Linked DNA regions of Corallococcus caeni. The protein of the gene in region 2 interacts with the protein of the main gene of each other region in a pairwise test. Links are inferred from orthologs where the notes say so. Each region holds a gene or a part of one and is shown on either strand. Other genes may lie near its edges.

What was found.
Region 1: the proteins of odhB (region 2) and lpdA interact in binary tests that used the Escherichia coli proteins (3 or more experiments, as listed by UniProt). The link is inferred for Corallococcus caeni from one-to-one orthologs.

What each region holds. Positions count from the first base shown.
Region 1 is NZ_BTTW01000003.1:20,636-36,026, forward strand. Bases 5,231-8,206 are described here. They hold lpdA (dihydrolipoyl dehydrogenase), read left to right. Parts: upstream 5,231-6,007; coding sequence 6,008-7,405; downstream 7,406-8,206. Other genes in these bases: AABA78_RS14415 (hypothetical protein), read right to left, coding at 5,231-5,893; AABA78_RS14425 (helix-turn-helix transcriptional regulator), read right to left, coding at 7,402-8,206. Also shown: AABA78_RS14375 (pyridoxal phosphate-dependent aminotransferase), read left to right, coding at 1-61; imidazole glycerol phosphate synthase subunit HisH, read left to right, coding at 61-654; AABA78_RS14385 (1-(5-phosphoribosyl)-5-[(5-phosphoribosylamino)methylideneamino]imidazole-4-carboxamide isomerase), read left to right, coding at 651-1,367; AABA78_RS14390 (imidazoleglycerol-phosphate dehydratase), read left to right, coding at 1,364-1,909; imidazole glycerol phosphate synthase subunit HisF, read left to right, coding at 1,909-2,670; hisN (histidinol-phosphatase), read left to right, coding at 2,667-3,449; bifunctional phosphoribosyl-AMP cyclohydrolase/phosphoribosyl-ATP diphosphatase HisIE, read left to right, coding at 3,446-4,063; AABA78_RS14410 (DofB protein), read left to right, coding at 4,286-4,729; more of AABA78_RS14415, read right to left, coding at 4,787-5,230; more of AABA78_RS14425, read right to left, coding at 8,207-8,403; AABA78_RS14430 (SDR family oxidoreductase), read left to right, coding at 8,506-9,462; AABA78_RS14435 (hypothetical protein), read left to right, coding at 9,527-11,017; AABA78_RS14440 (hypothetical protein), read left to right, coding at 11,125-11,331; AABA78_RS14445 (alpha-2-macroglobulin family protein), read left to right, coding at 11,436-15,391. UniProt on the Escherichia coli protein: Lipoamide dehydrogenase is a component of the glycine cleavage system as well as of the alpha-ketoacid dehydrogenase complexes.
Region 2 is NZ_BTTW01000001.1:1,927,162-1,942,576, reverse strand. What follows is about bases 3,325-6,324. They hold odhB (2-oxoglutarate dehydrogenase complex dihydrolipoyllysine-residue succinyltransferase), read right to left. Parts: upstream 5,437-6,324; coding sequence 4,213-5,436; downstream 3,325-4,212. Other genes in these bases: AABA78_RS07715 (2-oxoglutarate dehydrogenase E1 component), read right to left, coding at 5,426-6,324; AABA78_RS07725 (cold-shock protein), read right to left, coding at 3,845-4,048; AABA78_RS07730 (S9 family peptidase), read left to right, coding at 3,325-3,740. Also shown: AABA78_RS07735 (S9 family peptidase), read left to right, coding at 1-1,360; more of AABA78_RS07730, read left to right, coding at 1,515-3,324; more of AABA78_RS07715, read right to left, coding at 6,325-8,314; enoyl-ACP reductase FabI, read left to right, coding at 8,624-9,457; AABA78_RS07705 (response regulator), read left to right, coding at 9,619-9,996; AABA78_RS07700 (response regulator), read left to right, coding at 10,002-10,868; AABA78_RS07695 (CheR family methyltransferase), read left to right, coding at 10,865-12,097; AABA78_RS07690 (chemotaxis protein CheW), read left to right, coding at 12,094-12,639; AABA78_RS07685 (hybrid sensor histidine kinase/response regulator), read left to right, coding at 12,629-14,809; AABA78_RS07680 (chemotaxis protein CheB), read left to right, coding at 14,806-15,415. UniProt on the Escherichia coli protein: E2 component of the 2-oxoglutarate dehydrogenase (OGDH) complex which catalyzes the second step in the conversion of 2-oxoglutarate to succinyl-CoA and CO(2).

The DNA.
Region 1 (15,391 bases), on a different replicon or contig from region 2:
CGGCTGCGGTCCCTGGCCCCTGATGGCTTCAGCGCTGAAGGCGCTCAAGGAGGTGCTGTGATGCGAGTGACCCTGTTCGACTACGGCGCGGGCAACCTGCACTCGCTGATCAAGGCGCTGGCCACCACGCCAGGCGCGGAGGTGCGCGTGCAGGAGGAGCCGTCGCGCGCGCTGGATACGGACGTCCTGGTGCTGCCCGGCGTGGGGGCATTTGGTTCCGCGGCGGCGCGGCTGGCTCCGGGACGCGAGGCGATGCGCAAGGCCCTGGACGCGGGCCTGCCGTGCCTGGGCATCTGCCTGGGCATGCAGCTGCTCTTCGAGGAGAGCGACGAGGGGGCAGGGCAGGGACTCGGCTACTTCCCGGGCCGGGTGACGCGGCTGGCCGCGCGGCATGTCCCCCAGATCGGCTGGAACGACGTGGAGGAGGACCGGGCGCTTAAGTCCGCGCGGCTGTCCACCGTGTACTACGCGCACAGCTTCGTGTGCCGTGCCGTGGAGCCGCGCGAGGTGGTGGGCTGGACGACCCACGAAGGCGACCGGTTCCCCGCCTCCGTGCGGCGCGGCAACGTGCTGGGCGTGCAGTTCCACCCGGAGAAGTCCTCCGACGCGGGCGTGCGCTTCGTGCAGGCGTTCCTCCAGGAGGTGGCCTCGTGATCGCCATCCCGGCCATCGACCTGCGGGAAGGCGCGTGCGTGCAGCTCGTGGGAGGCTCCTACGAGGCGGAGCGCGTGCGCGTGAATGATCCGCTGGATGCCTTGAAGCAGTGGCTCTCGCTGGGCTTCCGCACGTTCCATGTCGTGGACCTGGACGCGGCGCTGGGCAAGGGCTCCAACGCGGATGTGGTGGCGCGGCTGGTGTCGTATGCCCCGGGCCTTACCTTTTCGGTGGGCGGCGGTGTGCGCGAGGCCTGGCGGGTGGAGGCGGTGCTCGCGGGCGGGGCGTCCTCGGTCGTCGTGGGGACCCGCGCCATCGAGGATCTCGCCTGGCTCACCGAGGTCTCGGAGCGCTTCCCGGGCCGCGTGGTGGTCGCCGCGGACGTGAAGGGCCGCGAGGTCGTGACGCGCGGCTGGACGGCCGGCAGCGCGCGCGACATCCGCGACGTGCTGTCCGCGCTGGAGCCCCTGCCGCTGGGCGGGTTGCTCGTCACGGCGGTGCACAAGGAGGGGCAGCTGGGCGGCGTGGACCTGCCGCTGATGGAGGAGGTGGCCCGTTCGAGCCGGCACCGGATCCTTGCCTCCGGCGGCGTGACGACGTTGGAGGACCTGCGCGCGCTGGCGAAGGTGGGCGCGCACGGGGCTGTGGTGGGCATGGCGCTTTACACAGGACGGCTGGATGCGCGCGCGGTCGCGCGGGAGTTCACGGAATGAGCACGGTCACGACGGTCGTCCGGGAAACGAAGGAGACGCAGGTCACGGTGGAGCTGGCGCGCGGCACGGGCGTGGCCCGGGTGGACACGGGCCTCAAGTTCTTCGACCACATGCTCGCCACCTTCGCGCGCTACGCGGGGCTGGACCTGACCCTGCGCGCGCGCGGCGACCTGCGCCACCACCTGATGGAGGACGTGGCCATCACCCTGGGCACCGCCGTCCAGCGCGTCATCCCCGCCACGGCGGCGCGCTACGGCGAGCGCACCCTGCCCATGGACGACGCGCTGGTGCAGGCGTGCCTGGACGCGGGCGGGCGCTTCTACTACCGGGGCCCGCTGAAGAACCGGCTGTACGAGCACTGGATGCGCTCCTTCTGCGAACACTCGCGCATCACGCTCCACCTGCGCGTGCTGCGCGGGAAGGACAGCCACCACCTCACCGAGGCGGCCTTCAAGGCGCTGGGGCTCGCGCTGCGCGACGCGATGGTGGACTCCGGCGTCGTCTTCAGCATGAAGGGCAGCGTCTCCCTGGAGGTGAAGTGATGCTCCGCCGACGGATCATCGTCTGCCTGGACGTGAAGGGCGGCCGCGTGGTGAAGGGCATCCAGTTCGAGGGCCTGCGCGACGTGGGCGACCCGGTGGAGCTGGCGCGGCGCTATGAGGAGGCCGGCGCGGACGAGGTGACGTTCCTGGACATCTCCGCGAGCGCCGAGGAGCGGCAGACGCTGTGGGACCTGGTCCAGCGCACCGCGGAGCGCCTCTTCATCCCGCTCACGGTGGGCGGCGGCGTGCGGACCGTGGAGGACGTGGGGCGCGCGCTGCGGGCCGGCGCGGACAAGGTGAGCATCAACTCCGCGGCCGTGGCCACGCCCGAACTGCTCACCGGCTGCGCGGAGCGCTTCGGCGCCCAGTGCGTCGTGGCCAGCATCGACGCGAAGCGGGAGGGCGACCGCTACCGCGTCTACACGCACGGAGGCCGCCGCCCCACCGACCTGGACGCGGTGGCCTGGGCGAAGGAGTGCGTCCGGCGCGGCGCGGGCGAGGTGCTGCTCACCAGCATCGACCGGGACGGCGCGCGCACGGGCTATGACCTGGACCTGACGCGCGCGGTGGCGGAGGCCGTGGACGTGCCCGTCATCGCCTCCGGCGGCGCGGGCCGCGCGGAGCACGTGCGAGACGCGCTGACGATTGGCGCGGCGGATGCGGCGCTGGTGGCCGGCATCCTCCACGATGGCCTCACCACCGTGGGCGCCTTGAAGGCCCTGCTGAAGGACAACGGCATCTCCATCCGGAGCACGACATGAACGCGGACCCGAGAGATTTGATGGAGGCCGCCGCCGACGTGGCGCGCAAGGCCGGTGACGTGGCGCTGGACTTCTTCCGGCGCGGCATCGCCGTGGACACCAAGAGCGATGGAACGCCCGTGACCGTGGCGGATCGCACCGCCGAGTGGACCGCCCGCGAGTGGCTGGAGGCGCACTTCCCCGAGGACGGCATCCTGGGCGAGGAGTTCGGCGAGTCGCGGCCGGGCGCGAAGCGCCGCTGGATATTGGATCCCATCGACGGCACGAAGACGTTCATCCGGGGCGTGCCGCTGTGGGGCACGCTGGTCGCGGTGGCGGAAGGGGAGAACATCCTCGCGGGCGCGGCCTACTTCCCGGCCGTGAACGAGCTGCTCGTCGCGTCTCCGGGCCTGGGTTGCTTCTGGAACGGCTCCGCGGCGCGCGTGTCGGAGCAGGACTCGCTGGCGCAATCCGTGGTGCTCATCACCGACGAGCGCTTCCTCCAGAACCCCGCGAAGGGCCAGGCGTGGCGGGAGCTGTCCCGGCAGGCGTCCCTCTCCCGCACGTGGGGGGACTGCTACGGCTACCTCCTCGTCGCCACCGGCCGCGCGGAGGCCATGGTGGACGAGGCCCTGTCCCCCTGGGACGCGGCGGCGCTGCAACCCATCATCGAGGAGGCGGGCGGCGTGTTCACCGACTGGAAGGGTACGCGCACGGCGTTCGGCGGTGACGGCATCGCCACCAACGCGGCGCTGGCGAAGCAGGTGCGCGAGGTGCTGGGCAAGGGAGTGCGGCCATGACGCTGGACCTCTCCACGTTGAACTTCGACAAGGGCCAGGGGCTGGTGACGGTGGTGACGCAGGACGCGAGCACCGGCGACGTCCTGATGGTGGCGCACGCCGACCGCGAGGCGCTGGAGCGCACGCTCGCCACGGGCGAGATGCACTACCGCTCCCGCACGCGCGGCCTCTGGCACAAGGGCGCCACCAGCGGGAACACCCAGCAGGTCGTCTCCCTCACCGCGGATTGCGACGGTGACGCGGTGCTCGCGCGCGTGCGGAAGGCCGGCCCCGCGTGCCACACCGGCGAGGAGACCTGCTTCGGTGAAGGCCGCTGGGACACGCTCGCGCACCTGGACGCGACGCTCGCCGCCCGCGCGACGGGCCCCCTGCCGGAGGGCGCGAAGCCCAGCTACACGCGGCGCCTGCTGGAGGACCGGAACCTGCGCCTGAAGAAGCTGGGCGAGGAGGCCGCGGAGCTCGTCACCGCCTGCGCGGACGCGGACAAGCACCGGGCCGCCGAGGAGGCCGCCGACGTGCTCTACCACGTGCTCGTCGCGGTCCGACCCCTGGGCCTGACGCTGGACGACGTGAAGGCCGTCCTCGCCGCGCGCGCACGTCCGAAGGTGCCCTGAAATCCCAGGATTCCCCGGCGTGTCGGTTGCGACCCAGGCGGAGTTGTCCAACTGCACTGCATCCTCACAGCGTGGCTGGCACACAGGCACCCCAAAGGTGCAGGCGTGTGTCCGCTACTCTTCAAGTGCTTCTGTGATCCTGGTACAGATTCCGGTCTGCGACACGGGCCGTGCCCGACGAAGCGGCCCCGTCGTCATCAGCGTTCGCATCCCGGAGGCTTCGTGTCTGCCACGTACCAATCCGAACTCATCGACCGCGTCCTCTTCTCGCGCTGGCACAACCCGCCGACGAAGGATGACGTCCAGGCCATCATGGCGCAGATGGAGGAGGCGACGCAGCGGCTGGGACAGAACGTGCTGTACATCGCGTCCATCAGCCCCAAGGCGAAGGTTCCCGATGCGACCGAGCGCGCGCACCTGAACCAGATGGTGGCCGAGGGCCGCCGCTACTGTGAGCAGTCCTGGCTCGTGTACGAGGGCACGGACCTGCAGCACAACCTCCAGCGCGTCATCATCTCGGGCGTGCTCATCCTCACGCGCACGTTCGACAACTACCTGTCGGTCGCGAAGTCGGCGGACGCCATCGTCAAGGACGTCTCCACCGCCCTGAAGAAGGACGCGACGTCCATCTTCCGCCAGGCGCGCGACCGCGGCCTCATCGCCTGAGACCCACGCGGGCGACGTCGGAGGCCCTCCGACGCCGCGTGCGTGATGGCGCCCGCGCTACCGGGCGCCGATGATCTCCAGCTCCTTCAGCTCCACTCCCGGCCGCTCCGGAAGGACGCTCAGCGCGTCCACGTCGAGCAGGGGGACCGCGGGCTTGCAGATCTCCCACCTGCCCGTGCCGCGGAAGCGGCAGACGGTGGGGTCCACGAAGTACCCCGTGCCTCCCGGCCCAGCGCGCCCCACGCCCTCCGGCGCGCGGACGTGCGCCCGCAGCGAGCCCGGCCCCGTGGCGAGCACCTGGAAGGACACCGCGTACTTCAGCACCGGCGCGTACTCGAGCCGCAGCGTGCCGTCCGAGCCCGAGCCCGTGCCGCTGCTCGCCAGGGGCAGCTTCACCCCCGACAGCTCGTCCCGGTCGAACGCGCGGAACGCGTCTCCCGGCCCCGTCGGGTGATCCGGTTCGATGGGCTTCGTCTCCACCGCGCCCTGCGTGTGCAGCGTCGCCAGCTGGGGTGCTCGCGAGCCCTGCTGCACCGCCGCCGCGTTCAGGAGCGGGGCGGGCAGCTGCCCCGTCTTCACACAGGTGGGAGCCAGCGTCTCCAGCAGCGCCAGGAGCGGCGGCTCCACGGTCGCTCCCGTCAGGGCCGCGGGCCCCACGGCCTGGCGCACGAGCTCCTGGCAGGTCGCGCCCAGGGCGGGCCCCGCGTGCTCCAGGCTCCACTGCGCCTCCTGCAGGGCAGGGTTCCCCCGGTTCGCGGCCTCCTGCAACGCGTGCGTCACGGCCTGGCCGCAGGGATTGTCGTCCGGCGCACAGCGCTCACAGAGGGTGGCGAGCAGCTCGCGGGGCAGGCCGTCCTTCGCGGTGAGGGGCGCGCGGGAGGCCAGGGCAGGGCCCCTCGCGCAGGCGGCGGCGGGAGGGGTGGGACAGTCGCCGAGCTGCCGGCGCGCATCGCTCCAGGCGGTCCCTGCATCCGCAGAGGTGCCTCCGTCGGACGCGAGCAGGTCCCCGAGGACGGCGTCCAGGCTCCGGCACGCGGCGGGGCCCAGGTCGGGCGGGGTGAGCCTCACCGGCGTCGCGGCCGGTGGCTGCCCGGGGGCCGGAGCGGGCGGGGTTTGATGCGACACGTAATAGAGGCGGGCGAACGCCAGCAGCGCTACTAGCATCAAGAGAAGCGTGTGGAGCGGGAAGCGACGCACGAGCAAACTCCTTGATTCCAACCGGGACCGGGGGTTATCAGCGCCCGCGAGTTCCATCCGCAAAAATGACCGGAGGCGTGTGTGGCTGAGACTTTCGACGTGGTGATCATCGGCTCGGGTCCTGGCGGCTATGTGGGCGCCATCCGCGCGGCCCAGCTCGGGCTGAAGACGGCCATCATCGAAAAGGACAAGCGCCTGGGCGGGACGTGTCTGCACCGCGGGTGCATCCCCACCAAGTCGCTCCTGTGGACGGCGTCGCTCTTCCACCACATCAAGGAGTCGTCCGACTTCGGCATCGACGTGGCGAACCCCACCGTGAACTGGGCCAACGCCCAGAAGCACAAGGACAAGGTCGTCACCAAGGGTGCCAACGGCATCGACTTCCTGATGAAGAAGAACAAGATCACCGTGGTGAAGGGCCACGGCCGCATCTCCGGCAAGGGCAAGGTGGAGGTCACGGCGGAGGACGGCTCCAAGCAGACCCTGGAGACGAAGAACATCATCATCGCCACGGGCTCCGTGCCCAAGTCCCTGCCGAACGTGCAGGTGGACCACAAGCGGGTGATGAACAGTGACTCCATCCTGACCATCGACCGCATCCCCAAGAGCATCATCGTCCTGGGCGCGGGCGCGGTGGGCTGCGAGTTCGCCTCCGTGTTCAACCACGTGGGCAGCAAGACGGCCATCGTGGAGTACATGCCCGCGCTGCTCCCCATCGAGGACGCGGACGTCTCCAAGGAGCTGGACAAGATCTTCCGCCGCCGCGGCATCGACGTGCACACGGGCTCCGCGGTGCAGAAGGTGGAGCACACGGCGGACGGCGTGCGCGTCACCATGAAGGTGGGCGAGGAGACGAAGACGCTGGAGGCGGAGATCCTCCTGTCGGCGGTGGGCCGCGCGCCCGTCACCGAGGAGGTGGGCCTCAACAAGACGTCCATCCAGACCGACCGCGGCTTCATCAAGGTCGACACGCTGTGCCGCACCAGCGAGCCCAACGTCTACGCCATCGGCGACGTCATCCCCACGCCGATGCTGGCGCACATGGCCAGCGCCGAGTGCGTGATGGTGGTGGAGCACATCGCCGGGAAGAACCCCGCGCCCATCAACTACGACCTGACCCCGTCGGCCACGTACTGCTACCCCGAGGTGGCGTCCGTGGGCCTCACGGAGAAGAAGGCCAAGGAGCGCGGCTACGACGTGAAGGTGGGCATCGCCCCCTTCGGCGCCGTCACGAAGTCGGCCATCTCCAACGAGTCGATCGGCATGATCAAGATCGTCTCCGACCGGAAGTACGACGAGGTGCTGGGCATCCACATCATCGGGCCGCACGCCACGGAGCTGCTCGCCGAGGCCTGCGTCGCGATGAAGCTGGAGATCACCACCGAGGAGCTGGCCCACACCATCCACGCGCACCCGACGCTCTCCGAGATCATGCACGAGGGCGCCGAGGCCACGCTGGGTCACCCGCTGCACTTCTAGCGGGCGCGGCGGCCCGGCCCCTTCTTCCGGCCGGGTCCGCCGTAGAGCGCCACGAGTGAGGCCGCCAGCGCGGCCAGCCGTTGGCGCAGCGGTTCCGGGGCGAGCACCTCCACGCCCGCCCCGATTTCGCACAGCTGGGAGACCGCGATGGACTCCCGCTCGAAGTCCAGCGTCACCTTCCGCTTCCCACCGCGTGCCGCGGGCGCCTTGTCGATGCGCTCACCGTCGGCCGGGGGACGCAGCCTCCGCAGCGCCGCTTCGCCTTCCTGCGTGCAGGCGAGGGTGACGTCGTAGCGGGGGCGCTCCACGGCGAACTTCGCGCACCAGTCCTTCCAGAACGCGGGCAGGTCGAAGCCGTGGGGGCGGGTGAAGCCCTGGGGGGAGAGCCGCACGTCGCCAATGCGCCCGCCCCGGAAGACGCGGGGGCCCTTGTTCGTCCCGGCGACGAGGTACCAGCGGTCCGCCTTGATGACGAGCCCGTAGGGGTCCACCGTCCGGCGGGAGCGGGCGCCGTCGAAGTCCTGGTAGCTCAGCGACACGCGGCGGTCCTGCCAGGCGGCGTCGCGCAGCTTGCCCAGGTGCGGCAGCGGCTCGCGGCCGGTGAACCAGCCGGAGGCGTCCACGTGGAGCCGCTGGCGCGCGTGCTCCAGCGCGGGTTGCTGGAGGGCGGGGAGGGCCGCGGCCAGCTTCACCAGGCCCGTGCGCAGCGGCGTGGACAGGCCCAGGTCCTCCAGGGCTCCGGGGGCTCCCAGCGTGGCCAGGGCCTGGAGCTCCGGACGCGTGAGGCCGGTGAGCTGCGTGCGCCAGCCCTCCATCAGCGCCACGCCGCCCGCCGCGCCTCGCGTCGCGTACACGGGGACGCCCGCCGTCGAGAGGGCGTCGAGGTCGCGGTGCACGGTCCGGCTGGAGACCTGGAGCTCGCGCGCCAGCTCGCCCACCGTGCTGCGCGGGCGGACCTGGAGGCGCATCAAGAGGTGGACGAGGCGATCCGCGCGCATGGGCCCTCCGGGCTTGGGGTGAGGTGCAGCCTGGACCGGGAATCATGACAGGGGTTGTCAGGATTGGGCGTGCAAGGTGGCGCGTGAAAGGGGAGCACTGACATGAAGCCACTTGAGGGACAGGTGGCCCTGGTCGCGGGAGCGACGCGGGGCGCGGGCCGGGGAATCGCGACGATGCTGGGGGCCGCGGGGGCCACGGTGTACTGCACCGGGCGCAGCGTGCGGGGCCGGCTGGCGAGCGGGGACTCGCGGCCGGAGACGATCGAGGAGACGGCGGAGCAGGTGACGGCGCTGGGCGGGAAGGGCATCGCGGTGCGGGTGGACCACACCGTGGAGGAGGAGGTGGAGGCGCTCTGCCAGCGCATCCGCGCGGAGGCCGGGAAGCTGGACGTGCTGGTCAACGACATCTGGGGCGGGGAGACGCTGCACGAGCTGGGGCTGGCCTTCTGGAAGCAGTCACCCGCGAAGGCGCGGCTCATGTTCGACCGCGCCGTGTACACGCACCTCTGCACCAGCCGCTACGCGGTGCCGTTGATGCTGGAGCGCGACCGGGGGCTCATCGTGGAGGTGACGGATGGGGACTCGTTCGGGTACCGGGGCGGCGTCGCGTATGACGTGACGAAGATGGCGGTCATCCGGCTGGCCTTCGCGATGTCGCGGGACCTGCGCCGCACGAACGTCACGGCGCTGGCGGTGACGCCGGGGTTCCTGCGCTCGGAGGAGATGCTGGATGGCTTCGGGGTGAAGGAGGCGAACTGGCGCGACGCGGTGAAGACCGTGCCGGACTTCATCGCGTCGGAGACGCCGTCGTACGTGGGCCGCGCGGTGGCGGCATTGGCGGCGGATCCGCACGTCCACCGCAGGGCGGGGCGCGTGGTCGCGTCGTGGACGCTGGCGCGCGAGTACGGCTTCACGGACCTGGATGGTTCCCAGCCGCACTGGGCGGAGTACTTCGAGCGGACGTACGGGAAGGCGTACACCGTCGCGGACGACGCGGCGTATGCGTCGTGGCTGGGGGGCGCCATCGAAACTGTCTGCCCGGACTGGCCGCGGTACTGACCGCGCACGCCCCATCCCCGGCGGCGGGACGAAGCGCTATGGTCTGACGCGAGAGGTCGCGCACATGGCCAAGGGGCACCGCAGGAACGACGCGCCGGAGCGGATCGACGAGACCCGGGTCGCACCGCTCGACGACGACCTGGACGAGACGGAGGAGGTCCGCACCGAGCAGACCCAGGTGCCGGCCTCCACGCAGCGGGCCGCCGCGGAGGCGGCCCGCGCGTCCGCGAGCGGTGCGGGCCGGAAGTCCTGGGGCAACCAGACCCGCGTCGCGCCCACCACGGGCGCGGCCATTCGCGCCGCGGAGCTCACGGGCCTCGAGACGCGGATGACGCCGCCGCCCGTTCCCGACGAGGACCTCGTCGAGGAGACCCGCGTGGACGGCCTCACGCCCCCGCCTCCGCCCAACGCGCGCGAAGGCTGGGACGTTCGTGGCGAGGATGACGACGAGGGCTTCGCCGCGCCGCAAACCGCCTTTCGCCCCTCGCGTGGCGGTGCACGCGAGGAAGGGCAGGGCCTTCCGGAGATCGCGCGGCCCGGTCGTGCGGTGACTCGCGAAGAGGGGCAGGACCTTCCAGAGATCATTCGTCCAGGTCGAGGCGGCACGCGGGACGACGGTCAGGGGCCTCCAGAGAACGCGCGCGCGGGCCGTGGTGGCGCGCGTGAAGAAGGCCAGGGGCTTCCGGAGATCATCCGTCCGGGTCGGAGTGGTGCTCGTGAAGAAGGCCAGGGCCTGCCGGAGATCGTCCGCCCTCCCCGGAGCGGTGGCTCCGCGCGCGGCGGCGGCCGTGAAGAAGGGCAGGGCCTTCCGGAGATGGCCCGCCTGGGCCGCACAGGCGCGCAGGATGAGTCCATCGAGCTGCCGGAGCTCATCCGCGCGGGCCGTGGCGCCGAGTTGGACGGAAGCTCCCCCGAGCCGCCTCGCGCGGCACGCGCCGACAGTCCGCCGAAGGCCAGCCGGCCGGAGCCGATGATCTTCGCGCCCCTGCCTTCCGCGCAGGCTGCGAGCCAGGCCGCGCAGACGCCCGAGCTGCGCACGATGTTCGCCACCCACTCCGCGCTGCTCGCGGAGCGCCTCAAGACCGAGCTCCAGCACAAGATCTACGGCCGCTCCCCGCACCGCATCCTGCGCGTGGACGAGCCCGAAGGCCCCAGCACCGCGGGCGGCAAGCAGGCCCGGCAGGCCATCTCGCTCGTGGACCGCAAGGGCGTGGCCCCCGCGCTCGTCGCGGGCTGGGTGGACGTGGCCAGGGGACAGGCCTCGCTGCGCAACCACGAGGCCGTGGCCCGGCGCTACGAGTTCCAGCACGGCAGCCCCCTGGAGCTCGCGCCGGAGGAGTACGAGAAGTTCCTCACCGACGTGGACGAGGTGCTGCGCACCGCCGCCATCCAGGTCCGCATCCTCGTGCCGGACGAATCCGCGCCCACCCGCGCCACCGTGGGCCCGCAGGCCCCGCGCGCGACGGGCGTCGCCGTGCGCTGGGTGATGCTGCTCGTCGCCGTGGCCTTCCTGCTGGGACTCGCCGCCGGGAGCCTGCTGCTTCCGCGCGGGTAGAGCCCCGCCACTGTCCGTTGAAGGAAGGGCGCTCGCGCACCGGTGCGATGGCCGGTGCGCGGTCCCCCTTCCACCTTGGTGTCTCCCCCATCCGGCCGGAGGCATCCATGGCGTCACCCGCCCGTCGTCCCAAGTCCCACTGGCGCAAGCTGCTGGGTGGCTGTGTCGTGTCCGTCGCCCGGGCCTTCGCGCCCACGTCCGTGCTCGCGGACGGCCCTCCGGTGCTGGATGTCCGGCCGCGTTACCCCCGCGTCACGGGCCGGGACTCTCAGTCGCTCGGAATCCGAGGCGCGGATCCGCGGCTGCCGGGATGACTCGGGAGTGAAGGCGGGGCGGGGGGCCCCATGGTACGGTGCTCGCGTCATTTTTCAGGGGGGACAGCCACGTGTGCCCGCCCTGGAACTCCGTGAGCCCCACCATGCGCAGACTCTCCCTGCTGGCCCTCTGCCTCGTCGTCGCGACCGCGTGTTCGCGGGGCGACAAGGACGCGAAGGGCGGCCCGTCGGAGACCGGCACCGCGCCGACTCCGTCCTCGAAGTCCCCTGGCCTCGCCGTCGAGCCGCTGCCCGAGCCTCCCGCGCTGAAGATCGACGCCCAGGACGCCGCGGAGCAGGGCCCGCTCACCATCGCGGCCGTGCGGCCCCAGGGCCAGGCCTACGGCAACGTCCGGCCGACCATCACCTTCACCAAGCCGATGATCGCCCTGGGCTCCGTCGCCGCGGAGCGCGGCCTGGCGGCGCCCGCGAGCATCTCCCCCGCGCTGGAAGGGGAGTGGCGCTGGCTGGGCTCCGCGAGCGTGGAGTTCGTGCCGGGCTCCCCCGTGAAGCTGGGGACGCAGTACACGGTGACGGTGCCCGCGGGCCTCAAGGCCATGGACGGCACCGCGCTGGCGGAGCCGTACACCTTCCAGTTCGAGACGCCGCGCCCCGCCATCCAGACCGCGCAACCGGAGGCGGAGTACCGCTGGCTGGAGCCGGAGCAGGTCTTCACGCTGACCTTCAACCAGGCGGTGAAGGACCTGGCGCAGCACGCGCGCCTGGAGCCCGCGACCGGCGCGCCCGTGCCGCTCACGCTGGTGAAGGCGACGCCGTACGCGGAGCTGAAGGAGACGCAGGTGGGCAGCGGCCCGGAGCGCAAGTCGCAGGACCGCCGCGTGAAGTACGAGCTGAAGCCCGCGCGGAAGCTGCCCGCGGGCACGCAGTTCACCCTGGTGGTGGACGGCGAGCTGACGGGCACGGACGGCCCGCTGCCCATGGGGGAGGCGGTGCGCTACGCGTACGCCACCTACGGCGCGCTCAAGATGGAGTCCGCGGGCGCGTGCGTCTTCACCTGGGGCGAGGAGAAGTGCTCCTACGGCCCGCTCATCCTCTTCACGTCCAACGAGCTGGACGCCGAATCGCTCAAGGGCAAGGTGACGCTGGAGCCCAAGGCGGAGATCGACTGGGAGCGCGTGCAGACGCAGCGGCCGTGGGCGGGCGCGGAGCTGAAGAACCCCTACGTGTCGCTGCCCGGCCGCTACCGCCCCGGCACCACGTACAAGATCAAGGTCGCCGCGGGCTACAAGGACCTCTTCGGGCAGACGGGCCCCGCCTTCCAGGGCGAGGTGACGCTGGCGGACGTGGATCCGGCCTTCGACTCGGGCTCGCGCGAGGCGCTGGTGGAGGCGTCCGGTGACGGCTCCATCCCGCTGGTGACGACCAACGTCCCGGAGATCCAGGCGGAGGTGTGGTCGCTGTCCCCCGCGCAGCTCGCGCAGCTCATCGACACCAACGAGTGGCCGTCCACGGAGCCCTTCCGGACGACGGTGGACACGAAGGCCGCGCGCAACGTGGAGCGCACGTCGCCGCTGGACCTGCGCCAGGCGTTCAACGGCGCGAAGACGGGCCTGTTCCTCGCGCGGCTCACGGCGCCGACGCTCAAGGAGCGCTACCCGCACCGCGTCATCGGGCAGGTGACGGACCTGGCCGTGCACGCGAAGCTGGGCGCTGCCTCCGGCGTGGTCTGGGTGACGTCGCTGGCGACGGGCGCCCCGGTGCCGGACGCGCAGCTGACGCTCTGGGACAAGGCGGGCACGGAGCACTGGACGGGCACGACGGACGCCAATGGCCTGGCGAAGGTGCCGGGCCTGTCGGAGCTGCTCAAGCCCAAGGACGAGTCCTCCTGGAGCACGCCCTGGGCCATGGTGTCCGCGGTGAAGGACGCGGACATCGGCGTGACGCTGTCCACGTGGGAGGGCGGCATGTCGCCCGGCGCGTTCTCATTGCAGAGCGCGTGGGAGGGCCGCGTCCCGGACAGCCTGGGCTTCGTATTCGCCGACCGCGGCATCTACCGCCCCGGTGACGACGTGATGCTCAAGGGCGTGGCGCGCTACCGCCGCCTGGGCGTGCTCAAGTCGCCGCCCGCGAACACGAAGGCGCAGATCACGGTGACCAGCTCGCGCGGGGAGAAGGTCTTCCAGACGGAGGCCGCCGTCACGAAGTACGGCACCTTCCGCGCGGACCTCAAGCTGGGCAAGGACCTGCCGCTCGGCTACTACGACGTGGCCGCGAAGCTGAAGGTCGGCGGCGAGTCGCTGAGCTACGGCGGCACCTTCCGCGTGGAGGAGTACCGCGCGCCGCAGTTCCGCGTGGACGTGGCGGTGCCCAAGAGGGACGCCGCGGCCGGCGATCCGCTCACCGCCCGCGTGGACGCGCGCTACCTGTTCGGCGGCGCCATGGGCGACGCGCAGGTGCGCTGGAACGTGCAGCGCGCCAGCTCCTTCTTCGCGCCCCCGGGCAACGAGGCCTTCACCTTCGGCGTGAACACCTGGTGGTGGGACGACGAGCACCCGGAGACCAGCACTGAATCGTTCGGCTCCGGTGACGGCCGCACGGACGCGCAGGGGCAGCTGGCGCTGGCGCTGGGCACGGCGGACGCGCCCGGCGGCAAGACGTGGGAGTACACGCTGGAGGCGGAGGTGGAGGACGTCAACCGCCAGCGCGTCGCCAACCGCAACCTCATCATCGTGCACCCCGCGGACGTCTACGCGGGCCTGCGCCTGCTCTCCACCGGCTTCGCGGAGGCGGGCAAGGAGGTGGGCCTGGAGGTCATCGCCGTCTCCCCGGAGGGCAAGCGCCAGGACGGCGTCGCGGTGGACGTGAACGTCAAGCGCCGCGACTGGAAGTCCATCCGCAAGAAGGGCGACGGCGGCCAGTGGTTCACCGTCACGGAGCCCGTGGAGACGGAGGCGGCGAAGTGCTCGGTGAAGAGCGCGGCGACGCCGCAGGCGTGCAGGTTCACCCCCGCGGAGCCCGGCCTGTACGTGATGGAGGCGGTGGCCACGGACGCGAAGGGCCGCAAGGCGACGACGCGCGACTCGCTCTACGTCACCGGCTCCGGCTGGGTGTCCTGGCAGCGCAACGACACGGACCGCATCGACCTGGTGGCGGACAAGCAGCTGTACGACGTGGGGGACACCGCGAAGGTGCTGGTGAAGAGCCCGTACCCGCAGGCGGATGCGCTCGTCACGGTGGAGCGCGAGGGCGTGCTCAGCGTGCGCCGCGTGAAGCTCAAGGGCAGCGCCACCGCGCTGGACATCCCGCTGGGCGAGGGCGCCATCCCCAACGTCTACGTGGGCGTGGTGCTGGTGCGCGGCCGCGTGGAGGCGGCCAAGGGCATCGAGTCCGGTGACGACCCGGGCCGCCCCGCCGTCCGCGTGGGCTACACGCAGCTGCGCGTGGAGAAGAAGGCCAAGCGCCTGTCGGTGGCGCTGACGCCGGACGCGCCGGAGAAGCGCCCGCGCGACAAGGTGACGGTGGACGTCGCGGTGAAGGACTCGGCGGGCAAGGGCGCGAAGGCGGAGGTGACGCTCTGGGCCGTGGATGAAGGCGTGCTGCGGCTGACGGGCTACAAGGCCCCGGATCCGCTGGACGCGATGTTCCAGGAGCGCGGCCTGTCGGTGCGCATCGGCGAGCCGCTCATCCACCTGGTGCTGCGCAAGCTGTACGGCGAGAAGGGCTCGCGGCCGGGCGGCTCCGGCGGCTCCGACACGACGGGCTCCGGCATCCGGTCCAACTTCAAGACGACGGCGGTCTTCCAGTCGGTGGAGACGGACGACCAGGGCCAGGCGAAGGTGGAGTTCACGCTGCCGGACAACCTGACCACCTTCCGCATCATGGCCGTGGCCGTGACGGACGCGGACCGCTTCGGCGTGGGGGAGAGCAAGGTGCAGGTGGCCAAGCCGCTGCTGGCGCTGCCGGCGCTGCCCCGGCTGGTGCGCGTGGGCGACAAGGCGGAGGCGGGCGTGGTCATCCACACCACGAACCCGGCCATCAAGGAGGCCAAAGTCACCGCGCAGCTCACCGGCGTGCGCGTGGAGGGCCCCATGGAGAAGAC
Region 2 (15,415 bases):
GTGGGACGCACAGAAGTACCCGTACCTGGCCACGGTGAAGTGGGACCAGGGCGGGCCGCTGACGTTGCTCGTGCAGAACCGGCTCCAGACGGAGGAGCAGCTGCTCGCGGTGGATCCGGCGACGGGCAAGACGCGCGTGCTGCTCACGGAGAAGGACGCGGCGTGGATCGACCTGCACCAGGACTTCCCGCTGTGGCTGGAGGATGGCTCCGGCTTCCTCTGGTACACCGACCGCAACGGCGCTTCGGAGGTGGAGCTGCGCAAGGCCAACGGCGACCTGGACCACTCCGTGGTGAAGCCGGGCGCCGGCTTCCGGGCCCTCTCGCGCTACGTGGAGAAGGACCAGACGCTGTACTTCATCGGGGATCCGAACCCCACGGAGAGCCACCTGTGGCGCGTGAAGCCCAGTGGCAATCCGGAGAAGGTGGCCACCGGCACCCCCGGCCCCGCCGTGGAAGGTGGCAGCGTCTCCAAGAGCGGAGGCCTCGTCGTCCTCAACACCCAGGGCCCCAGGAGCATGCTGCGCACCGTGGTGCTCAAGGGTGACGGCACGAAGCTGGGCGAGCTGCCGGAGATTGCCCAGGAGCCGTCGTTCACGCCGAACTTCGAGGTGCGCCAGGTGGGCCCGAGGAAGTTCTGGACCTCGCTCGTGAAGCCGCGCGACTTCAAGCCCGGCCAGAAGCTGCCTGTCATCGTGGACATCTACGGCGGACCCATCGTCACCGTGGTGCACCAGTCCATGGCCATGCACCTGCTCGACCAGTGGATGGCGGATCAAGGCTTCCTGGTGGTGAAGGTGGACGGCCGCGGCACGCCGCTGCGCACCGCCGAGTGGAACCGCGCCGTGAAGCACGACTTCGCCACCGTCACGCTGGATGATCAGATTGAAGCGGTGCAGGCCCTGGCGAAGGAGGTGCCGGAGATGGACCTGAACCGCGTGGGCATCACCGGCTGGAGCTTCGGCGGCTACATGGCCGCGCTGGCCGTGATGAAGCGCCCGGACTTCTTCAAGGCCGGCGTCGCGGGAGCGCCAGTGACGGACTGGCGCGACTACGACACGCACGCGACCGAACGGTGCCTGGGCCTGCCGGAGGAGAACCCCCAGGCCTACGAGGTCAGCAGCCTGCTGACGTACGCGAAGAAGGAGGGGCCCATCGGCGCGCTGCTGCTCATCCACGGCACCGCGGACGACAACGTCTACTTCTTCCACACGCTGAAGCTGTCGGACGCGCTGTTCCGCGCGGGCAAGCCGCACCAGCTGCTGCCCCTGTCCGGCTTCACGCACATGGTGGCGGACCCCCTCGTCACGCAGCGTCAGTACGAGCGCGTCATCGCCCACTTCCAGCAGAACCTGAAGTAGCGGGAGGCCTCGGGTGCCCCGGGGGCTTCGTCCGCTTCCGGTGGGAATCCTCTCCAGGGCTGGACGTTGAGGGGGCCGCGCGGCGGCCGGAGTGTAGGCTTGCCCGCACCTTCCCGCGAAAGGAGCCCCGCCCCGCGCGGGGATTCAGCTACGCATGCGTCAGGTCCTTACCGCCGCCGCGCTTCTCCTCATGAGCAGCGCCCCCTCCATCGCCCAGGAGCGCAAACCCTCCGCCATGGCCCCTTCGCAAAAGCAGCCGGACACCTTCCTGCGTCAGTACGCCGAGACGCGCCGCTTCCAGAGCGGCCGCCCCGTGGGCACGCGCATCACCCCGGACGAGAAGTCCGTCCTCTTCCTGCGCACCTCCCCCACGTCCAACGTGCAGATGCTCTACGCGTTCGACGTGGCCAACGGCCAGGCGCGTGAGCTGCTCACCCCCGAGGCCCTCCTCAAGGGCGCGGAGGAGACGCTGTCTCCGGAAGAGAAGGCCCGCCGCGAGCGCATGCGCGTGAGCGCCCGGGGCTTCACCTCCTACAACCTCTCCGAGGACGGCACCCAGCTGCTGGTGCCCCTCTCCGGGCGCCTCTACGTGGTGGACCGCGCGACGGGGAAGTCCACGGAGGTGAAGACGGGCCCCGGCGTCATCGACCCGCGCCTGTCCCCGGACGGCAAGCAGGTGGCGTACGTGCGCGAGCACGACGTGTACCGGGTGGACCTGGCCGCCAACCAGGAGAAGCGCGTCACGCAGGGCGGCACCGCGCAGAAGACGCACGGCCTGGCGGAGTTCGTGGCGCAGGAGGAGATGAGCCGCTTCTCCGGCTACTGGTGGAGCCCGGACTCGAAGTCCATCGCCTACACGGAGTCCGACACGGCCGACGTGGAGAAGCTCACCATCGTGGACGTGATGCACCCGGAGAAGGGCGGGGAGATCTTCCCGTACCCCCGTCCCGGCAAGGCGAACGCGAAGGTGCGCCTGGGCGTCACCCCCGTCACCGGCGGCAAGACGGTGTGGGCGCAGTGGGACGCGCAGAAGTACCCGTACCTGGCCACGGTGAAGTGGGACAAGGGCGGGCCGCTGACAATCGTGGTGCAGAACCGGCTCCAGACGGAGGAGCAGGTGCTCGCGGTGGACCCCGCCACGGGCAAGACGCGCGTCCTCCTCACGGAGAAGGACAACGCCTGGGTGGAGCTGGCCCAGGACTTCCCGCTGTGGCTGGAGGATGGCTCCGGCTTCCTCTGGTACACCGAGCGCAACGGCGGCCCGGAGGTGGAGCTGCGCAAGGCGAGCGGTGAGCTGGACCGCTCCGTCGTGAAGCCGGACGCGGGCTTCCGCAACCTCGCGCGCTTCGTCCAGGCGGACAAGACGCTGTTCTTCACCGGCGACCCGAACCCCACGGAGAGCCACCTGTGGCGCGTGAAGGCCGGCGGTGCTCCGGAGAAGGTGGCCACCGGCACCACGGGTCCGGCCGTGGAGGGCGGGCTCGTCTCCAAGAACGGCGGCCTCATCGTCCTCAACACGCAGGGCCCCAAGGCCATGCCCCGCACCGTGGTCCTCAAGGGCGACGGCTCGAAGCTGGGCGAGCTGCCGGAGGTCGCGCAGGAGCCGTCCTTCACGCCGAACTTCGAGATCCGCCAGGTGGGCCCGAAGAAGTTCTGGACGTCGCTGGTGAAGCCGCGCGACTTCAAGCCCGGCCAGAAGCTGCCCGTCATCGTGGAGGTCTACGCGGGCCCCACCGTCACCGTGGTGCACCAGTCCATGGCCGCGCACCTGCTCAGCCAGTGGTTCGCGGACCACGGCTTCCTGGTGGTGAAGGTGGACGGGCGCGGCACGCCGCTGCGCACCTCCGAGTGGAACCGCGCGGTGAAGAACGACTTCGCCACCGTCACCCTGGATGATCAGATTGAAGCGGTGCAGGCGCTGGCCAAGGAAGTGCCGGAGATGGACCTCAGCCGCGTGGGCATCACCGGCTGGAGCTTCGGCGGGTACATGGCCGCGCTGGCCGCGCTGAAGCGCCCGGACTTCTTCAAGGCCGCGGTGTCCGGCGCCCCGGTGGTGGACTGGCGCGACTACGACACCCACTACACCGAGCGCTACCTGGGCCTGCCCGAGGAGTCGCCCCAGGCCTACGAGGTCAGCAGCCTGCTGACGTACGCGAAGAAGGACAGCCCCATCGGCGCGCTGCTGCTCATCCACGGCACCGCGGACGACAACGTCTACTTCTTCCACACGCTGAAGCTGTCGGACGCGCTGTTCCGCGCGGGCAAGCCGCACCAGCTGCTGCCCCTGTCCGGCCTCACGCACATGGTGCCGGACCCGCTCATCACCGAGCGCCAGTACGAGCGCGTCATCGCCCACTTCGAGCAGAACCTGAAGAAGTAGGGCGGCACACCCGCCTTTGAAAAGGCAGAGGCCCGGTTCCCTTTTCGGGGGCCGGGCCTCTGTTGCTTCAACCAGTCCGTGAGGAATGGCTGAGACGCGTCACTTCACGCCGCGCGGACGTTCTGCGCCTGCAGACCCTTCGGGCCCTTGGTGACTTCGAACTCCACCTTCTGGCCCTCGGCCAGGGTGCGGAACCCATCCATGTTGATGGCGGTGTGGTGGCAGAACACGTCCTCGCCGCCGCCGTCCTGGGTGATGAAGCCGAAGCCCTTCGCGTCGTTGAACCACTTCACGGTACCAGTTGCCATTGCGCTTCCTTGCGTTTGCAGAGCAGCCGTGGGGAAGGCCGCCCGTTCTGCCCGACGACCGGGGAGACAGAGCTATTTGTAGTGAAAGGGCCGACTGGAAGTCCAGCCGGCCCACCGGGAATGCCCGTCTTCCACCCCCGCACAGTCATGTGCGGCGGAGTAGGTCAGATGTCGAGCAGCAGGCGCTCGGGGTCCTCGATGCACTCCTTCACGCGCACCAGGAACTGCACCGCTTCGCGGCCGTCCACCAAGCGGTGATCGTACGTGAGGGCGATGTACATGATGGGCCGGATGACCACCTGGCCGTCGCGGGCCACGGGGCGCTCCACGATGTTGTGCATGCCCAGGATGCCCGTCTGCGGCGGGTTCAGGATGGGCGTGGACAGCATGGAGCCGAAGATGCCGCCGTTGGTGATGGTGAACGTGCCGCCCGTGAGGTCCGACATCGTCAGCTTGTCGTTGCGCGCACGGCCGCCGTAGTCACCGACCGTCTTCTCCAGCTCCGCGAGCGACAGCTTGTCCGCGTCACGCACCACCGGCACCACCAGACCGCGGCTGCCGCTCACGGCCACGCCGATGTCGTAGTAGTGCTTGAAGATGACGTCCTCGCCGTCGATCTCCGCGTTGATCTGCGGGAACGCCTTGAGGGCCTCCACGGACGCGCGGATGAAGAAGCTCATGAACCCGAGCTTCACCCCGTGCTTCGCCTGGAACTTGTCGTTGTACTTCTTGCGAAGCGCCATCACCTCGCCCATGTCCACCTCGTTGAAGGTGGTGAGCAGGGCGGCGTTGGACTGGGCCTGGAGCAGGCGCTCCGCGACGCGCTTGCGCAGCGGCGTCATGCGCACGCGCTCCTCGCGAGCGGCGTTGGGGCGCGGGCCGGACGGCGCGGCGGGGGCCGGGGGCGCGGAAGGGGTGGCGGCCGGGCGGTTCAGCTGACCCTGCACGTCCTCCTTCATGATGCGGCCACCGGTGCCGGAGCCCTTCAGCTGGCCCACGTCCACCCGGTTCTCCTCCGCCATCTTCTTGGCGGTGGGGGTGATGCGCGCGTCGCTCTGGGCCTGGGCGGCGGCGGACGTCACCGGCGCCGCGGCCTGGGCGGGCGCGGGCGTGGCGGCGGCAGCGGCCGGCGAAGCGGCAGCGGCGCCAGCACCGGCCTCGATGGTGCCCAGCACGTCGCCCACGCGGACCTTGTCGCCCTCCTTGAAGGCGATGGACGCGATGCTGCCGGCGGCGGGGGAGGGCACGTCGATGGTGACCTTGTCGGTCTCCAGCACGACGAGCGGCTCGTCCGCGGAGACAGACTCACCCTGCTTCTTGTTCCACTTGCCGACGACGGCCTCGGTGATGGATTCGCCGAGCGGGGGGACTTTCAGTTCAACGGCCATTCTGGGGTCCTCGGAGGATGGCTTCTTCGATGATGAGCTGCTGCTCGTAGTCGTGCGTCTTCGTGAAACCGGTGGCGGGGCTGGCGGCCTCGGCGCGCCCGATGTAGCCCAGCTTCACCGTCTGCTGCTGCGAACGGTGCGACAGGAGGTCGTGCAGGCGCGGGAACATGAAGTGCCACCCGCCCGCGTTGCGCGGCTCCTCCTGCACCCAGTACAGCTCCTGGAGCGACGGCAGCTTCGCCACCAGGTTCGCCAGCTCGTCCTGCGGGAACGGGTAGAGCTGCTCCACCCGCACGATGGCGATAGAGTCGTCCTTGCGCTCGTCCCGGGCCTTGGCCAGGTCGTAGTACACCTTGCCGCTGCACAAGAGCAGCCGCTTCACCTTCGCGGCGTCCGCCTTCGCGTCCGGAATCACTTCCTGGAACGCGCCCGTGGCCAGGTCGTCCATGCGGCTGATGGCCTCCGGACGGCGCAGCAGGCTCTTGGGCGACATGATGACCAGCGGCTTGCGCACCGGGCGCAGCACCTGGCGGCGCAAGAGGTGGAAGATCTGCGCGGGCGTGGTGGGGTAGCAGACCTGGAGGTTGTCCTCGGCGCACAGGTCCAGGAAGCGCTCCAGGCGCGCGCTGGAGTGCTCCGGGCCCTGGCCCTCGTAGCCGTGCGGCAGGAGCAGCGTGATGCCGGACAGCCGGCGCCACTTGCTCTCCGCCGCGGCGATGAACTGGTCGATGATGATCTGCGCGCCGTTGGCGAAGTCACCGAACTGGGCCTCCCACAGGGTGAGGCCGTCCGGCACGTCCAGGCTGTAGCCGTAGTCGAAGCCCAGCACGCCCATCTCCGACAGCGGGCTGTTCCAGACGTTGAACGTCGCCTTGCCGGTGGGGAACTGACGCAGGGGCACGTACTCCTCGCCCGTCTGCGTGTCGTGCAGCACCGCGTGGCGGTGGCTGAAGGTGCCGCGCTCGCTGTCCTGGCCGGACAGGCGGATGGTGTAGCCCTCCGACAGGAGCGTCGCGTACGCCAGCGACTCGCCCTCGCTCCACTGGAGCTCCTCGCTCTCCAGCATGCCCTGGCGCTTCTTGAGGACCGTGCGCTCCACGTCGCGGTGCACGTTGAAGCCCGCCGGCGCGGTGGCCAGCTTCTGGAGCGCGTCGCGCAGCGTGGCCTTGGCCACCGCCGTGGACACCTGGGGCGCGTTCTTCAGGAGGCCGCCCTTGTAGGGCTTCCACAGGCCTTCCAGCGCGTTGGGCTCCTTGAACTGGCTCTCCTGGCGGGCGCGGGTGAGCGCCGCGTCGAAGTCCTGGAAGCAGCGCTGCTTGATGCTGTCCGACTCCTCCGCGCTGATGCGGCCGGCTTCCGCCAGCGCCTTCGCGTACAGCGCGCGCACCGGCGGGTGCTTGCGGATGAGGTCGTACATCGCCGGCTGGGTGAAGGACGGGTCGTCGCCTTCGTTGTGGCCGTAGCGGCGGTAGCAGATGAAGTCGATGACCACGTCGCTCTTGAACGTCTGGCGGTACTCCGCCGCCAGGCGCGCCACGTGGACGCACGCCTCCGGGTCATCCCCGTTCACGTGGAACACCGGGATGTCCAGCATCTGCGCGATGGCGGTGGCGTAGATGCTGGAGCGCGAGTCCGACGGGTCGGTGGTGAAGCCCACCTGGTTGTTGATGACGATGTGGACCGTGCCGCCCGTCGTGTAGCCCTTGAGGCCGGAGAAGTTGAGCGTCTCCGACGTGATGCCCTGGCCGATGAAGGCCGCGTCGCCGTGGATGAGCAGCGGCACCACGCCGGTGCGCTCCGCGTCCCCGCCGCGGTCCTGCTTGGCGCGCACGCGGCCCTCCACCACGGGGCCCACGCACTCCAGGTGGCTGGGGTTGAAGGCCAGCGACAGGTGCACGTTCTTGCCGGCCCGGGTGGTGTGGTCCGACGAGAAGCCCATGTGGTACTTCACGTCGCCGCGGCCCAGGTACGCCTTGGGGTCCTTGGGGCCGTCGAACTCGCTGAAGATCTGATCCGGCTTCTTGCCCAGGATGTTGGTCAGCACGTTGAGCCGGCCGCGGTGGGCCATGCCGATGACCAGCTCCTTCAGGCCCATGGCGCTGCCTACTTCCAGCAGCGCGTCCAGCATGGGGATGAGGGCCTCGCCGCCGTCCAGGCTGAAGCGCTTGGCGCCCACGTACTTCGTGTGCAGGAAGTTCTCGAAGCCCTCCGCGTACGACAGCTTCGTGAGGATGTGGCGCTGGTCCTCCACGGAGAACGGCGTGCGGTTGTCGCTGTGCTCCATGCGCTGCATGAGCCAGCGGCGGCGCTCGCTGTCGAGCATCTGCATGAACTCCACGCCGATGTGGCCGGAGTACGTGCGGCGCAGCCGGGTGACCAGGTCCGCCAGGCGCACGCGCTGCTGCGGGAAGACGTTGTTGCACTCCACCGCCTGCTCCAGCTCCTTCGCGGCGAAGTGGTTCTCGTCCATCAGCGCCACGTCCGCCACGTGCCCCAGCTGCGGGCGCGGACGGTCCAGCGGATCCAGCTTCGCGCGCAGGTGGCCGCGCAGCCGGAAGGCGGTGATGGCCTGGTCCACCTTCGACTGCAGCCCGATGTCCTGCGCCGGAGCCGCCGGGGCCTGCGGTGCCGCGGCGGCGGCCGGGGCCTGAACGGCGACACCGTTCGCCTTGCCCTTGCCCTTGCCTTCCGCGGCGGCCGGGGCGGGAGCCTCCAGCTGCTTCGCGTTGAAGATGGGGCGGCCCGTGCCGTTGTTGCGCTCGAACACCTCACGCCAGCTCGCGTCCACGCTGCCGGGGTCATCGAGGAAGCGGGCATAGAGCCCCTCGATGAAGTCGATGTTGGCACCAGAGAGGAAGCTGTCCTGGAAATTCGCCATGGCGGGGGTCTTTTACTGGATGGGCGCCGCGTTGGGGGGTTTTCGCCTCAGTTTGTTGAACCGCGTCATGCCCGGCTGCCTGTCTTCGCTCAAGAGAGCAGCTGGAGTCATGCTCCAAGTGAGCGGAGCTTCACCGAAGGCCGGATTCCCCTGGCTGGAAGGGGCTCAAAGGAGGCGCCAGCCTCCCTGGCATGCTGAACGGACGTACATCCGAGGCCGGAGGGATAAGGAGGGGCGGGGCCTCCCACCCACGTTCAGGAGTGGTAAGCACACGCCCCCTCTTCCCTCCCTAACCGAGAACGTACCGACATGCTCCTCCAGGGCAAGAAGCTGCTCATCACCGGCGTGCTCACCCCGCAGTCGTTGGCCTTTGGCGTCGCGGAGCACGCGATCGCGCAGGGCGCCGAGGTCATCCTCACCGGCTTTGGCCGGGCCAAGTCCCTCACGGAGCGCAGCGCGAAGCGGCTCAAGCCCGGCACGGAGGTGCTGGAGCTGGACGTGACGAACCCGGCGCACTTCCCGGCGCTGACGGAGGCGCTGCGCCAGAAGTGGGGCCGCGTGGACGGCGTGCTGCACGCCATCGCGTACGCGCCCGAGGACGCGCTGGGCGGCAACTTCCTCAACACCCCGTGGGAGAGCGTGCAGACCGCGTTCCGCGTCTCCGCCTTCTCCGTGAAGGAGCTGGCGACGGCGTGCGCGCCGCTGATGCCCCCGGGCGGCTCCATCGTGGCGCTGGACTTCGACAACCGGCAGGCGTGGCCCATCTATGACTGGATGGGCGTGTGCAAGGCGGCCATGGAGGCCACCGTGCGCTACCTGGCGCGCGACCTGGGGCCCAAGGGCATCCGCGTGAACGCGCTCGCGGCGGGCCCGCTGGCCACCGTCGCGGCCAAGGGCATCCCCGGCTTCAAGGCCCTGGCGCAGTACTGGGGCAAGCAGGCCCCGCTGGGCTGGAGCGACAAGGACAGCCACGACCACGTGGCGAAGACGGCCTGTGTACTCCTGTCCGATTGGCTGTCGTCCACCACGGGCGAGATGATTCACGTGGACGGTGGCTACCACGCGGTGGGCGCACCCCCAGTGGAGACGGTGGAGACACCGGCAGAAGGGGTCCCCGCGAACCCCACGCCCAAGGACGGCTGACGCCACCCAACCTTGTCGGAAAACCCAGACATTCGCCTGCCAGGCTTCCCGGCGGACGGAAGCCCCCCGCTTTCGCCCGTCGGAGCGCTCACGGTAGGATCACTCATGCAGCGCAGGACATCTCCGCACCCCGCGGAGCCTGTGCGAGGAGCCGTGGCACAGTGAGCACCAACGTCTTGCTGGTGGACGACAGTCCGACCGTCCGCAACATCCTCAAGATCTACCTGATGAACCTCAAGGTCAGCATCGTCGAGGCGGAGGACGCGCAGCGCGCGCTGCAGCTCTTGCGGCTGGTGCCGGTGAGCGTGGTGATCGCGGACATCAACATGCCGGTGATGGATGGCATCACCTTCGTGAAGGAGGTCCGCGCGAGCGCGCAGGCGCAGGTGAAGAAGGTGCCGGTCATCCTGCTGACGGCGGAGAAGGGCAACGACCTGCGCCAGCGCGGCTCGGAGGCCGGGGCCAACGCCTTCATCCAGAAGCCGGTGTCCCACGACGAGCTGACCAAGACGGTCCGCCAGTTCCTGAACGGGGGCTGAGCACCGTGAGCCTGCCGACGCTGCTGCTGGTGGATGACAGCGACGCCATCCTGGCGCTGGAGCGGGCCATCCTCTCCGGTCACTACACCATCCACACGGCCAGCAACGGCCGTGAGGCGCTGGACAAGGTGGGGCGGCTGCATCCGGCGGCGGTGCTGTTGGACCTGTCCATGCCGGAGATGGACGGGGACGAGGTGCTCCAGCGGATGAAGGCGGACCCGGGCACGGCGGACATCCCGGTCATCATCATCTCCTCGGAGAAGCAGCGCGCGGAGGCGTGCCTGGGCTTTGGCGCGGAGGCGTTCCTGCCCAAGCCCTTCCGCGCGGACGAGCTGCTGGCGCGCGTGGGCGAGGCGCTGGAGAACGCGCGGCGCCGCTCGCGCTCCGGCGCCATGCTGGTGCTGCGGCTCAACGTGGGCGAGCGCGAGTTCGCCGTGCCGCTGGACTCCGTGAAGGAGGTCCTGCTCCAGCCCCTGACGCGGCCCCTGCCCACCGGCCCCGCGTACCTGCGCGAATACGTGGAGCTGCGCGGCCAGGCGGTGTGCGTGCTGGACGTGGCGCTGCGGCTGGGCGTGGAGCACCGGGTGGCCATCGCGGAGCGGATGCTGGTGGTCATTGAAGCGGAGGGCGTGCAGCTGGCGCTCACCGTGGACACGGTGAAGGACCCGGAGGAGTTCCAGGCGGGCGACATCGACCGGCGCGAGAAGGTGGGCGGCGCCGAGCACGGCCTGCTGCAGGAAGGGCTCGTGGGCATGCTGCGCACCGGCGGCCGCGCGCTGCCCATCCTGGATCCGAAGGTCTTCATCTCGCGCGGCCTCTTGCGCGACCTGCCCGCGCTGCTCGCGCCGGTGGAGGAAGAGCGGAGCGCATGAGTGCGGGGCTCGACCCGAGGCTTCTGGCCCGTGCCCGGGAAGTGGTGGCGGACACCACCGGCTTCCGCGACGACGCCATCGCACAGGATGCGGTGGAGCGCGTGCTGCGCGCGGAGCTGGCCCGGGGACGCGTGCCCACGGAGGTCCTGAGCGAGCTGCAGCAGCTGGGCTCTCCCCTGGCCTACACGCTGGTGCGCGCGGTCCTGGTGGGGGAGACGTACTTCTTCCGCCAGCCGGAGCACTTCCGCTACATCACGCAGGAGGGCATCCCGTCCGCGCTGCGCCACGGCGCCATGCACCTGCGCGGCTGGAGCGCGGGCTGCGCCACCGGCGAGGAGGCCTATTCGCTGGCCGCGTGCCTGCTGGCGTGCGCGCCCCCGGGGATGCCCGTGGAGGTGGTGGGCACGGACCTGCACGAGGCCAGCCTGGAGGCCGCGCGGCGCGGCACCTACGGCGCGTGGTCCCGGCGCGAGTCCGCCCCCGCGCTGCACCCCGTGTACGAACTGCTCAACGGGCGTCAGGTCTCCATCCTCCCGGAGGTGCGCAAGGTGACGCGCTTCGCTCCGGCGAACCTGCTGGCGCCGCTGCCGGAGCGCTTCGGGCTCTTCGACTTCATCCTCTGCCGCAACGTGCTCACGTACTTCTCTCCGTCCGCGCGCGACGCGGCCATCGTCCACCTGGCGCGGAGCCTGGCGCCGGGGGGCCTGCTGTTCCTCGGCACGGTGGAGGTGGACCGCGCGCCGCCGGGGCTCACGCGCGAGGGGCCGCCGGAGCTGCAGGCCTTCCGCAAGCCCCGCCCGGAGGAGCGCACCTTCGCGCAGCTGCCCGTGGCGCAGCCCGTGGCCACGCCGCGCATGACGCCCACGCCCCGGCGGCTGTCCGCGCCGCCGCCGGCCCTCCCCGCGCCGCCACCGTCCCCTCCGCCCTCGCCCGCGCGGCTGCACCTGCAGGCGCTGGAGCGGATTGAAGAGGGCAACGTGGCCGGGGCGACGGCGGTGCTGGAGCTGCTCGTGAAGCAGGCGCCGGACTACCTGCCGGGCCTGCTGGAGCTGGCGCTGTTGCGCGAGCGCGCGGGCGCCCGGGACGCGGCCTTTCCGCTGATGCGCGCACTGCGCACGCGGGCGGGGCAGTTGCCACCGGACACGCTGGTGGATGGACCGGAGGCGCTGCCCGCGCGCTTCTATCTGGCGTCCGCTGACGCCTACCTGAATCTGGGGGCGCTGGAATGAAGGGGACGCCGCGGATGGTGGACGAGGCCCTGGAGGATGAGACGCGGGAGCTGCTCGCGCGCCGGGCCGCGCGCCTGCGCGAGCAGGGCGAGTCGACGGTGGAGGAGGCGGTCCACTGGATCGCCGAGTTCCCGCTGGGCGAGGAGCGCTACGCGCTGCCGCTGGAGTCGCTGCGCGCGGCGCTGCCCCTGCGCATGGTGACGCCGGTGCCGCTGTCGGCGCCCGCGGTCATCGGCGTGCTGCGCTTCCAGGGGCAGGTGCTGTCCGCGCTGAGCCTGGCGTCGCTCTTGGGCGGCCACGGGTGGCGGCAGGACCCGGCCGTGCTGCTGGTGGTGGACCGGGGCGACGGCGAGCTGTGCGCGCTCGACTGCGAGGCCATCCCGCGCCCCACGACGCTGCCGCTCGCGTCCGTGGAGGCCGCGCGCGCCCGGGCGGAAGGGCCGGTGGTGGAGGTCTTCACCCACGACCGGCAGCTCATCCACCTCATCGACCCGCGGCGCCTGTTCCTCCGCTCCGACGTGGGAGTGCGACATGCCCGTTGATCCGATGCTGCAGCCCCTGGTGGCGGGCTTCGCCGTGGAGGCCCAGGAGGTCATCCAGAAGGTCACCATGGACCTGCTGGAGCTGGAGCGCGAGGGGCTGGAGAACGACGCGCTCGCGAAAATCTACACGCGGCTGGGCCGGCACCTTCACACGCTGAAGGGCAGCGCCGCGTCGTTGGGCCTCCAGGACCTGGGCGACATCGCCCACAAGCTGGAGGACGCGCTGGCGCCGCTCAAGGCGCACACGCAGAAGATGCCGCGCCCGGTGGTGGACGTGCTGCTGCACGGGCTGGACCTCTTCATGCTGCGCGCCCAGGCGCACGCGGACGGCCGGGGGGACCACCTGCCGGACCCCGCCGCCGCGCTGGCCCAGCTGGTCGCCGCCGCGCCGCCGCCGGAGGAGTCCGCCGCGCTGCCGGGCGGAGGCTTCGCGCAGGTGCCGTCCGATACCGCCAGCGCGCCGTCCGCGGCCGCCAGCGCCCCGGCCAACGTCCTGGGCGAAGCGCCCGCCGCGCCGGAGCCCTCGGGCGAGTCCTCCGACGCCGGGTGGCGGGTGAGCGCCAACCAGGTGACGTCGCTGATGCGCGAGGTGGAGCGCCTGCGCGAGGTGCGCCTGCGGGTGGAGGAGCGGAGCCGCGAGCTGGAGCGGGTGTCCACGCTGCTCGCGAAGCAGGGCCTGCTGGCGGAGACCGCGGAGGCGCGCACGCTCCTGTCCGGGACGGGCCGCTCGCTGCGCACCGACGGCGAGGAGACGAGCGATGTCGTGGACGCGCTGGAGGACGGCCTCAAGGCCATCACCACGCGCCCCACGCGCACCATCCTGGACCCGCTGCAGCGCATGGTGCGCGACCTGTCGCGCCAGCTGGGCAAGGAGGCGCGGCTGTCGGTGGTGGGCGCGGAGGTGTCGCTGGACCGGCGCCTCTTGGAGAAGCTCCAGGGCGCGCTCGTGCACATCCTGCGCAACGCCGTGGACCACGGCCTGGAGATGCCCGCGGAGCGCGAGAAGGCCGGCAAGCACCACGAGGGCGCGCTCACGCTGCGCGTGGAGCAGCAGGGCAACCTCCTGTACCTGGAGGCGAGCGACGACGGGCGCGGCATCGACCTGCACCAGGTGCGCAAGGCCGCGGAGAAGCGCGGGCTGCTCACCGCGGAGGAGGCGGCGCGGCTCAACGACAACCAGGTGCGCGACCTCATCTTCAGCGAAGGCTTCAGCACCCGCTCGGACGTGACGGACACCTCCGGGCGCGGCGTGGGCCTGGACGCGGTGCGCGCCACGGTGGAGTCGCTCCAGGGCCGCATCGAGGTGGCGAGCACGCGCGGGCAGGGCACGCGCTTCGTGCTGACCCTGCCGGTGGACCTGGGCAGCTCTCCGGTGCTGATGGTGCGCGCGCTGGAGCAGTTCGTGGGCCTGCCCATGCTGGCGGTGGAGTCCACGCAGCTGGCGCGCCCGGACATGCTGCGCGTGGGCAAGCGCCGGACGCACCTGGAATACCAGGGGCAGCTCTTGCCGGTGGTGGACCTGGGCGCGCGGCTGGGGCTGCGCGCGTCGTCTCCGCCCGCGGAGGGGCAGCCGCTGCTCATCGTGCAGAGCGGCGGCAAGCGCGTGGCGCTGGGCGTGGACGCGGTGGTGGGGGACCGGGACCTGGTCATCCGCCCGCTGCCGTCGGAGGTGCGCGACGTGGCGGCCTGGCAGGGCGCGGCGACGCTCAGCCGCGGGGAGCTGCTGCTCATCCTCCGGCCGGACTGGGTGGTGTCGGATTCGGAGAAGGTCTCGGTCTCGGCGGTGAGCCGGCGGGCGCTGGTGGTGGATGACTCGCTCACCGCGCGCGCGCTGCACCGGGCGATGCTGGAGGCGGGCGGCTTCCAGGTGCACCTGGCGGCCAGCGGGGCGCGGGCGCTGGAGCGGCTGCAGGCGGACACCTACGACGTCGTCATCTGCGACCTGGACATGGAAGAGATGGACGGCATCGAACTCATCGCGCGGCTGCGTGAGCGCAAGGACACGCGCACGCTGCCCGTCATCCTGGTCTCCGCGCACGACACCCAGGTGGCGCGCGACCGGGGCCTGGCGTCCGGGGCGGACGGCTTCCTCAGCAAGCGCGAGTGCGCCGCGGGCCGGCTGCTCGCGGAGGTGCTGGACGTGATGAGCCGCCGCGGGAGCCGCGCTTGAGCTCGAAGAAGTCCATTCGGGTGCTCGTGGTGGACGACTCGCCCACCATGGCCAACACCCTCACCGCGCTCCTCACGGAGGAGCCGCGCATTGAAGTCGTGGGCCGGGCGGGGGACGGCAACCGCGCCGTGCAGCTGGCGCGCCTCTTGCGCCCGGACGTCATCACCATGGACCTGCTCCTGCCCGGCCTGGACGGCCCGGCGGCCATCGCGCACATCATGTCCCAGGCGCCCGCGCGCATCCTGGTGGTGAGCGCGGTGGCGGAGCAGCGCGGCGTGGACCTGGGCTTCCAGGCGATGAGCGCCGGGGCGCTGGAGCTCATCGGCAAGCCCAACGTCACCAACGCGGAGGAGCTGCGCCGCTGGGGCCGGGAGCTGGCCCACTCCGTGTGCCTGATGGCGGAGGTGCCCGTCATCTCCCGCCGCCCGCGCGCCGTCGCGCCGCCGCCCATGCCCAGCGGGGCGCGGGTGGACGTGTTCGGCCTGGTCGCCTCCACGGGCGGCCCGCCCGCGCTGGCGGAGGTGCTGTCCAAGCTGCCCCGCGACCTGCCGGTGCCCATGCTCGTCGCGCAGCACATCACCGTGGGCTTCACGCAGGGCATGGTGC